Regions from separate parts of the Pararhizobium sp. genome, predicted to be linked through region 1. Evidence: riboswitches for the same ligand, from Rfam matches in the RefSeq annotation. Region 1 holds a riboswitch; the other holds the start of a gene.

Region 1 (4,974 bases):
TGATCAAGCCGGGCCGCGAGATGCGGCGAAGCCGGTGTCCGCAACTGGTAGGCTTCTGGAAGGATGCGCTCCGGCGGCAGACGGCCAAGCCGGAGAACGACCTGGCTGTCGGTTTCCTCATCCAGCCCCGATTGCACCGGTTTCCAGTAATAACCGCCAAGTGCCTGCGCCAATGCCGCCGAAAACACCGTCTTGCCGATGCCGGTATCGGTTCCTGTCACCACGAAGCGCATCATGGTTTCTCCTCCCCGATGATGGCCGCCAACCGGGTGAACATGCGGGTTATCGTTTCCCTGTCGACATTCAGCGTGATGGCGATCCGCAGCCTTGCGGTGCCTTCCGGCACGGTCGGCGGGCGGATGGCGCGGATGTCGAAGCCTTCCGCCCGCATGCGTGCGGCAATCCGCACCGCCCGACTATTGTCGCCGATCAGCACCGGCAGGATCTGTGATCCGCTGCCTGCGACACCGAGTTTTGCGGCAAGCTCGGCATTGGCGAAACGGCACAATGCGTCGAAATCGGCACGGCGCTGCGGCTCGTCCACCAGCATCGCCAAGGCTTCGCGAACCGCTGCCGCCATCAGCGGTGATGGCGCGGTCGAATAGATGAAACCGCGTGCCCGGTTGACGAGATAATCGCACAGCACGGCACTGGCACCCAGCAGCGCGCCGGAGACGCCGAGCGCCTTGCCGCAGGTATGCAGCACGATAACGTTCCCACGCTTTTCAAGATCAGCCGCAACACCGCGGCCATCAGGGCCAAAAACGCCGGTTGCATGGGCTTCGTCGATCACCAGGAAACCACCGTGCTTCTCGGCCACTGCGGCAAGCTCCGTCAACGGTGCGCGATCCCCATCCATCGAATAGAGACTTTCAACGGCAATCCATGGATGCCCGGTTCCGCCGTGGCTGCGCCAATGCTCGATCGCCTGTGCGAAGGATTCGACATCGTTGTGGGCGGCGGCCACTGCCTCCGCCTTGCCGGCCTGAATGCCCTCATGCGCACTGGAATGCACCAGCGCATCATAGACGACGAGATCGCCCCGCTGTGGCAGGGTCGAGAAAAGCGCTGTGTTGGCGGCATAGCCGCTACCGAAATACAGCACCCGCTCGGTTCCGAAGAAAACGGCCGCCTCCGCCTCCAGTGCCTCATGCTCCGGGTGATTGCCACGCAGCAGGCGAGAACCGCCGGCACCGGCCGGCACGCCGCGCTCAAGAGCAGATGCAATCGCCGCCGCCAGCCGCGCCGAACCGGCAAGCGCCAGATAATCGTTCGAGCTGAAATCCGCCCCGGCCCGGCCAATCAAAATGCGCCGCCTGCCCTTGCGCTCCAGGCCCGCCAGCGTGGTTTCGTAGCGGGCAAGACCCTGCGCTATCATTCGGCCAGCCTCAGTTCCATCGGCTTCAGGCCGAGCCGGCGGAACAGGGCCGTGTCATGGTCCTCGCCCGGATTATCCGCCGTCAGCAGCGTATCCCCGGCAAAGATCGAGTTGGCGCCGGCGAAGAAACAGAGCGCCTGCATCTCGTCGCTCATCTGCGTGCGCCCGGCCGACAGGCGCACATGCGCGCATGGCATCAGGATACGGGCAAGCGCGATGGTGCGGACGAATTCAATCGGATCGACCGGTTCGGCATTGGCAAGCCTTGAGCCGGGGATCGGGATCAGCATGTTGATCGGCACGCTTTCCGGCGGCTCCGGCAGGTTGGCGAGCGTCACCAGCATGGAGATGCGATCATCGGTCGTTTCGCCCATGCCGAGAATACCGCCAGCGCAGACCTTCATGCCGGCATCACGGACATTGGCGAGCGTGTCCAGCCGGTCGGCGAAGGTGCGGGTGGTGATGACCTGAGGATAGAATTCTTCCGACGTATCGATGTTGTGATTGTAATAATCGAGCCCGGCTTCGGCCAGCGTGCCTGCCTGCTGCGGCGACAGCATGCCGAGCGTCATGCAGGTTTCCAGCCCGAGTGCCTTGACCCCTGCCACCATGTCCACCAGCGTGTCCATGTCGCGGTCCTTGGGACTGCGCCAGGCGGCCCCCATGCAATAGCGGCTGGCGCCTTCGTCCTTGGCCTTGCGCGCTTCCGCCAGAACCTTTTCGACCATCATCAGCCTGGAGGCCTTCAGCCCCGTCGGAGAGCGTGCCGACTGGCTGCAATAGCCGCAATCCTCGGCACATCCGCCCGTCTTGATCGACAAAAGACGGCTGATCTGTACGGCGTTCGGATCGAAGTTTTCCCGGTGAACCGAGTGCGCTTGAAAGAGCAAATCGTTGAATGGAGAATTATAGATAATTTTTGCGCCGTCGAGAGACGGTCGAACTGTTTCAGCGGCTTCCGCAAGGGAAATCTCGCCTACAACCATCGTTTCGACCGGGAAATCAGCGTGGTTTTCATCTCTAAACATCCATCACCCCATACGATAGATTAAAAATAATAATTATCTATAATTTATCGAAGGACGAAAAACCGCAACCGCCTTTTGAGTGCAAAGCAGATAAATTCATGCTCTACGTGTGTTTGTGATGCCACGGCGCGCGCTGGGAGCAGGCAAAATCAGGAAAAAAGAAGATTTAAAAAAATCGTCAGCCGACGATGGCGAAGGCGTCGCGGGTGGCGCCGGACGCATTGCGGACGGGCTTCTGGCCGATCCATTGCACGTGGCGTTCCAGAACGGGAGCGGCGTTTTCGATATTGCCCTGACGCAGAAATGTCAGGATGGCGCGGTGATCATGATCGGTGCGCACTTCCCATTCGGATCGCCAGCTGGCGAACAGGAAACGGGCGCTGGCCGCATGCAGATCGCTGATGGCGGCCAAGAGGCGCGGCATGCCGCAAGGGGTCAGAATCAGCGTGTGAAAACGGCGGTTGGCCTCCTCCCAGGAGCGGACGTCATGGGAATTGTCGCCCGCGACCGTCGCCTCTTCGGCCTGATCGAGAATGGCAGCCGTCAGATGCGGCGCCGCGTGCCGAAGGGCCAGAACCTCAAGTGCCGCGCGCATCTGCGCCACTTCACGCACTTCCTTCAGATCGAAGGATGCGACCCGCACGCCACGGCGCGGTTCGCTCACCGCCAGACCCTGCGCCTCCAGCCGGCGGAAGGCCTCGCGCACGGGCACGTGGCTGGTTCCGAACTCCTCGGCGACATGGTCCTGGCGCAGTTTCGTGCCCGGGTCCAATTGTCCGGTCACGATCCTGTCGGCAAGGATGCGGCTGATGCGGCTGGCAATCGTGTCTTCGCTCGCTGAGGTCATGTTTTATAGATAATTTGCCGGGGCGGCGCTGTCGAGGGCGAGATTGTAATCATTGAATATCTTCACAGTGTTCCAACGCTCGACGAGGGCCGCATGCCGGGTGCCGCGCCGAACGGCTCTTGACGCTCCGTCCAAAACTGTGCCTAGATTGGCACATTCACCAGGGGGGTCCCGACAAGGGGCTGAGATTCTGCTGGCATGATCGGTGGCTTTGCCACTCTCAAGCAGCGCAGTGACCCGTTGAACCTGATCCAGTTCATACTGGCGTAGGGACGGTGCAAGCGCTGCTGCGACTCGGATTCCGTTTGCGGATTCGCGTCAGCGTCTTTTCATCATTCCGGCTCTGATGACTGGGTCTCCAACTTTGGAGCCTCAACCATGACTATTGCCGCAAAGAACATTACTCCCACAGTCACCACCGGCCCGCTGCCGGCGTCGCGCAAGGTGCATATTCCGGGCGAACTCTACCCGGATATCCGCGTGCCGATGCGCGAAATTTCCGTGCATCCGACATCTGGCGAACCGCCTGTCACCGTTTACGATCCCTCCGGCCCCTACACGGATCCGGCGCACATCGTCTCGATCGACGCCGGTCTGTCCCGGCAGCGCCAGGCCTGGGCTACTGCGCGTGGCGATGTCGAGACCTATGACGGCCGCCACGTCAAACCCGAAGACAACGGCTTTGCCACCGGCGAACGGCTGACGCCGGAATTCCCCCACCGCAACCAACCCTTAAAAGCCAAAGACGACAAGGCTGTTACCCAGATCGCCTATGCCCGCGCCGGCATTATCACGCCGGAAATGGAATATATCGCCATCCGCGAAAACCTCGGCCGCAAGCCGCCGAAGGGTGCGCTGGTGCGCGACGGCGAGAATTTCGGTGCCAGCATTCCCGACCACGTGACACCGGAATTCGTCCGCCAGGAAATTGCCCGTGGACGCGCCGTCATCCCGGCCAATATCAACCATCCGGAGGCCGAACCGATGATCATCGGCCGGAATTTTCTGGTGAAGATCAACGCCAATATCGGCAATTCCGCCGTTACCTCGTCGATGGCCGAGGAGGTCGAGAAGATGGTCTGGGCGACGCGCTGGGGTGCGGATACCGTCATGGACCTGTCGACAGGCCGCAACATCCACAATATCCGCGAGTGGATCATCCGCAACGCACCGGTTCCGATCGGCACCGTGCCGCTCTATCAGGCGCTGGAAAAGGTCAATGGAATTGCCGAAGATCTCAATTGGGAAGTCTATCGCGATACGCTGATCGAACAGGCTGAACAGGGCGTCGATTATTTCACCATCCATGCCGGCGTGCGGCTTGCGTATATCCCGCTCACCGTCAATCGCGTCACCGGCATCGTCTCGCGCGGTGGCTCGATCATGGCCAAGTGGTGTCTTCATCACCACAAGGAAAGCTTCCTCTACGAGCATTTCGACGAGATCTGCGATATCGCCCGCGCCTATGACGTGACGTTCTCGCTCGGCGACGGCCTGCGACCCGGCTCGATCGCCGATGCCAACGACGCCGCGCAGTTTGCCGAACTGGAAACGCTCGGCGAACTTACCCAGATCGCCTGGGCGAAAGACTGCCAGGTGATGATCGAAGGCCCCGGCCATGTGCCGATGCACAAGATCAAGGAAAACATGGACAAGCAGCTGGAAGTCTGTGGCGAGGCGCCGTTCTATACGCTCGGACCGCTGACGACCGATATCGCTCC
Region 2 (4,974 bases), 1.1 Mb from region 1:
TGCAGCAGGGTGAAACGGGCAACCCGCCAGACATAGGCATCAAACACCACGCCGTCATTGGCAGAGCCCGGCTCGTCGAAGGCAAGAAGAGCAGCAGCCGCCAGACAGACGAACAGCACAATGCCGCCAAGGCAAAGCGCCCCGGCGGTCAGCGTCAGACGACGTTCCATGCGGTTGATCATGATGCCCTTGTCTCGTTTACGGGCGTCGCCCCGTCCCCTCTTCTCCCCAGCGGGGAGAAGGTGGCCCGCAGGGCCGGATGAGGGGCCAAACACTCAGACTGTGCCGAACCGCCCCCTCATCGCCTCGCAGTCGCTCGGCACTTCTCCCCGCCGGGGAGGAGAGGAAACAATCGTCCCAGCCCGATCAGTTCTTGCTCATCGCAGCCAGCCACTCGTCGATCCAGGCCTTACGATTGGCGGCAACCTCGTCCGATGACATCAGAAACGTCTTTTCCGGCGTCACCAGCTTGCCGAAAGCCTCCGGCAACGGTTCCTTGGTAGCCGCAACCGGCATCATCCAGTTGGTGGTCGGGATGATCGACTGGAACTCAGGCCCGGTGACGAAGGACAGAAACTCCTTGGCGAGCGCCGGATCCTTGGCAGCCTTGGTCATCCCAGCCACTTCGATCTGGATATAATGGCCTTCGGAGAAGGACGCCGCCTGATAACGGTCGGTATTTTCGGCGACCATGTGATAGGCCGGCGAGGTCGTGTAGGACAAAACCATCGGCGCTTCGCCCTTGGTGAACAGGCCGTAGGCTTCCGACCAACCGGGGGTGACGGTCAGCACGCGATCCTTGAGTTTTGCCCAGGCGGCAGGCGCTTCATCGCCATAGACCGACTTCATCCAGAGCAGCAGCCCGAGCCCCGGCGTCGATGTGCGCGGGTCCTCGATGACGATCTTCTGTTTCGGGTCACCCTCGACCAGCTCCTTCAGGCTCTTCGGCGGTTCCTTCATCACCTGCGTGTCATAGATCACGGCAAAATGGCCGTAGTCATAGGGAACGAACGTATCATCGGTAAAACCGCCGGGAACCTTGACGGCCGAGGTATCGACGCCGTGCGGCGCAAAGAAACCGGTCGCCTTGGCTTCAGAGACGAGATTGGTATCGAGGCCAAGCACGATGTCGGCCTTGGAAGACGCGCCCTCGAGCTTCAGCCGGGTCAGAAGTTCGACCCCATCGGCGACGCTGACATAGGAGACCTTGCAGGCGCAGGTCTTTTCAAACGCTTCCGCGACCTTGGCGCCGGGGCCCCATTCGCTGGTAAAGCTCTCGTAAGTATAGACCGTCAGCACCTTGTCTTCAGCCGAGGCGGAAAACGCGATGGTGAATGCAGCAACTGCCGCGAAAAATGGAATGATTGCCTTGCGCATCCGCGCCTCCTTATAAATCCAAAAATTGGGAATAGGGCGCTGGAATGTGCCGTCTAATCCCTCCGCCGGTACAAACCGGATCAGGTTCTTCGGGTTGGCTTTTCAAAAGCCTCTCAGCCAAACGTTCCAAAAAAGAACGCCCGGCACCCCGTTAGAGCAGGAGGAGGTTTAGACCTGAGGGAAATACTTGGCAAGGGGGCAAGAGGACGTGGGGATGCCGCCCTATCGCCGCGCCCGATTGACCTAAAGCGGACATAATTCCATGACATCGGGCCAATTGATTGAGCAATTTGAATTTATATTGGAGATACCCCGATGACTGAGAGCTGCCGCATCCTTACGCCCACCGAACAGAAAATCAGCGACATCATGGAACAATCCGAGCAAGCAATGATGGCGGCCATTTACAAAGCTGTTGAGGATGCCACCCGGCAGACTGCCGAAGAGCTGCATTCAATCGGCGCGCAGGCCGAGCCCCCACCATATGGCTACTTTGCTGCCACCGCACACCAGCAACTCTTTCTGTCGCTATGCGGCGCCAACCCTGAAACGTTTGAGGGCGGAGATCCCGAAGTCGCCGCCCAGATCATCAACAACAATCAAAACATATCCGACCACTACTGGAGCAAGAAGGCTGAAGTGCCGGCCTGAAGGTAACGGCCTGCCCCTTCACGCCGCCGGCTTCTGTGGCAACCGCACCGCCTTCAGGCTGATGGCTGCCGTCAGCGCGATCAGCGAGATGCCGCCGGCCGTCAGAAACAGCGGCAGGAAGGCGGCCGTATAACTCTGCGCCACCAGCTGGCGCGTTGCTTCCGGCAGGGTCGACAGCACCAGTGGCGTTAGCTTTTCGATATCGGCAATGCCCGGGATCGCGGTGGTGCCGCGTGCGAGGCCTGCCGCGATGATGGCGCCGTAGATCGAAATGGCGATCGAGGCGCCGCCCATGCGTGACAAGGTGACCGCGCCGGTGGCCGCGCCGACATCGCCGCGCGAGGCGATATTCTGCACGGCGACGATCGGCACCTGCTGACCAAAACCGATGCCGATGCCATGCAGCGCCATGATCGCGCAAATAACAAAGAGCGGCGTACCCGGCTGGATCTGCGTGAAGATAAACAGGGCCAGAACCGTCAGGCTGGCGCTGACGATCGCAAACGGCTTGTAGCGGCCCGAGCGTGAAATCAGCCGTCCCGCCGTCAGCGCGCCGCAGACGATGCCGCCGGTCAACATGATGAACAGCAGCCCGGCGAGCGACGGCGTCAGCCCCGTCGTCGTCTGCAGATACAGTGCGAAATAGTTGACCATGCCGATGCCGACAGCACCGCTCGCCAGCGAAATCACCAGCATAAGACTGAAAGTCGGATTGCGAAACAGCGTCAAAGGCACGATCGGCTCCGGCGCGCGGCGCTCGACAAACACCCATGCCGTGGCGCAAACAGCGCCAAGCACGACAATCGCCAAGCTGCCGAGCGAAAACAGCGAGCCGAACAGTTCGGCACCATCGCCCAGAAGCACGACGCAGGTCACAGTGGCGGCGAGAAGCAGCGCCCCGGCATAATCGATCGTCGGGCGGCGCGTCGGACGGCGGAACGGCAGAAAGACGAACAGACCGATCAGTACCGCGATGCCGATCGGGATATTGATGAGAAAGATCGAGCGCCAGCCGAAATGATCGCTCATCGCGCCGCCGATGACAGGGCCGACAGCGCCGGATGCCATCAGCACAAGACTGGAATAGCTCTGGTATCGCGCCCGTTCGCGCGGTTCGAACAGGTCGGCAGTGATCGAAAAGATCGATACCATGATGCCGCCGCCGCCAAGGCCCTGCAGCACGCGGGCCGCAATCAGCGTGTTCATCGACACCGCCAGCCCACAGGCGATCGACCCCATTGTGAAGATCGTCACCGCCGTAATCATCACATATTTGCGGCCGAACAGATCGCCGAGCTTGCCGTAGAGCGGCATGACGGCGCAGGTGGCAAGCAGATAGGCCGAACCGATCCAGCCGAAACGCTCCATCTGACCAAACTCGCCAACAATCGTCGGCAACGCGGTGGCAACGATCTGGTTATCCAGCGTCGCCATGAACAAGGCCGTCATCAGGAAAAGGAAAAGCGTAAGGCGGAGCGCCGGGTTTGAAACCAGCGGCGCCGGGGTGACCTGCATATCCATGGGGAATTCCAATTGCGTTGGCCAATTTATGTGCCATTAGCATATAATTGTCAACAGCATATTTATGCCGATGGCATATTCATGCTTTATGGAACGCGCCCGTTTTGCTAGGATAAGCCATGGATCACGCACATTTACCCTTGGAAGACATCGCTGAAACCGGAGAGCCGGAGAACCACCGCGCCTTGATCAGCAATTCGATGGGCCGCTGGCGGACGATGATCGGTCGGCGGGTGCTCGCACGTCTGGCGATCAGCAGTGTCGCTCCCAGCCTGGAAATCACCCATCTCGACGTCCTCGATGCCGTCCGCCGCGCCGCGCCGGGGGGCGAAGTGACCGTCGGCACCATTGCCGAGATGATGCGCATCGACCCGTCGCGCGCCAGCCGCATCGTCGGCGAGATGGTGACGCGCGGTGCCCTGCGCCGCGAGGCTTCGCAGGCCGATGCCCGCCGAATTATCGTTGTCATGACCGAGCTTGGCCAGCAGTTGATGACCAAGATCCAGGCGGTCAAGCGTGACGTCATCGAAAGCGTGCTGACTGAGTGGCCGGAAGAAGACGTCGCCGCCTTCTCCCACCTCTTCGACAGGTTCGTCACCTCGTTCGAACAGGTCTGCACCACCCGCGACAAGGATACAGGTTGAGCTGCGGCCTCACTTCTCCTCGGGAAGCGGCAAGATCCCGGGAAAGAAGCCCAACCCCTCCCTCACGCGGAGGACCATCGCCCCACTGGTAATTTCAACCCATTTCCGCCATATACAGCCCAACAAACGATGGAACTAGACGTCATGAACACAACGGTCGAATTCGCGAGAATGAACGGGCTTGGCAACAAGATCCTGGTCGTCGATATGCGCGGCCGCACGGACAAGGTGACGCCGCAAGCCGCAATTGCGCTGAATGCGCATCCGGACACCCAATTCGACCAGATCATGGCCATCCACGATCCGAGGGCCGAAGGCACCGATGCCTGGATCGACATCCTCAATTCCGACGGCTCGAAGGCGCAGGCCTGCGGCAACGGCACCCGCTGTGTCGTCCAGGCACTGGCGGCCGAGACCGGCAAGAAGGTGTTCACCTTCCAGACCGTCGCCGGCATCCTGAATGCGCAGGAACATGCGGATGGAACGATCTCCGTCGATATGGGTACACCCGTGTTCGAATGGGACAAGATCCCGCTCTCTGAAGAATTCTACGATACAAGCCGCATCGAGTTGCAGATCGGTCCGATCGACGACCCGATCCTGCACTCGCCCTCCGTCATGTCCATGGGCAATCCGCATGCGATCTTCTGGGTCAACCGCGACGTCATGTCATTCGATCTCGAACGTTTCGGCCCGCTCTTGGAAAACCACCCGATGTTTCCCGAGCGCGCCAATATCACGCTGGCTCAGGTCACCTCGCCCTCGTCGCTGACCACCCGTA

What was found. Region 1 has a riboswitch for thiamine pyrophosphate ahead of thiC (phosphomethylpyrimidine synthase ThiC). Riboswitches for the same ligand answer to the same signal wherever they lie in the genome.
Region 2: linked by a shared signal. The riboswitch ahead of thiB (thiamine ABC transporter substrate binding subunit) and the one ahead of thiC (phosphomethylpyrimidine synthase ThiC) in region 1 are both predicted to bind thiamine pyrophosphate.

What each region holds. Positions count from the first base shown of each region.
Region 1 is NZ_CBDIHY010000003.1:2,169,390-2,174,363, reverse strand. Features, by position in the region: gene bioD (dethiobiotin synthase) at 1-236, opposite strand, end outside; gene ACQY8Q_RS16100 (8-amino-7-oxononanoate synthase) at 233-1,378, opposite strand; gene bioB (biotin synthase BioB) at 1,375-2,364, opposite strand; gene ACQY8Q_RS16090 (GntR family transcriptional regulator) at 2,585-3,253, opposite strand; TPP riboswitch at 3,406-3,544, shown strand; gene thiC (phosphomethylpyrimidine synthase ThiC) at 3,632-4,974, shown strand, end outside.
Region 2 is NZ_CBDIHY010000003.1:1,036,192-1,041,165, forward strand. Features, by position in the region: gene thiP (thiamine/thiamine pyrophosphate ABC transporter permease ThiP) at 1-182, opposite strand, end outside; gene thiB (thiamine ABC transporter substrate binding subunit) at 367-1,377, opposite strand; TPP riboswitch at 1,418-1,538, opposite strand; gene ACQY8Q_RS10550 (hypothetical protein) at 1,693-2,028, shown strand; gene ACQY8Q_RS10555 (MDR family MFS transporter) at 2,047-3,549, opposite strand; gene ACQY8Q_RS10560 (MarR family winged helix-turn-helix transcriptional regulator) at 3,669-4,193, shown strand; gene dapF (diaminopimelate epimerase) at 4,338-4,974, shown strand, end outside.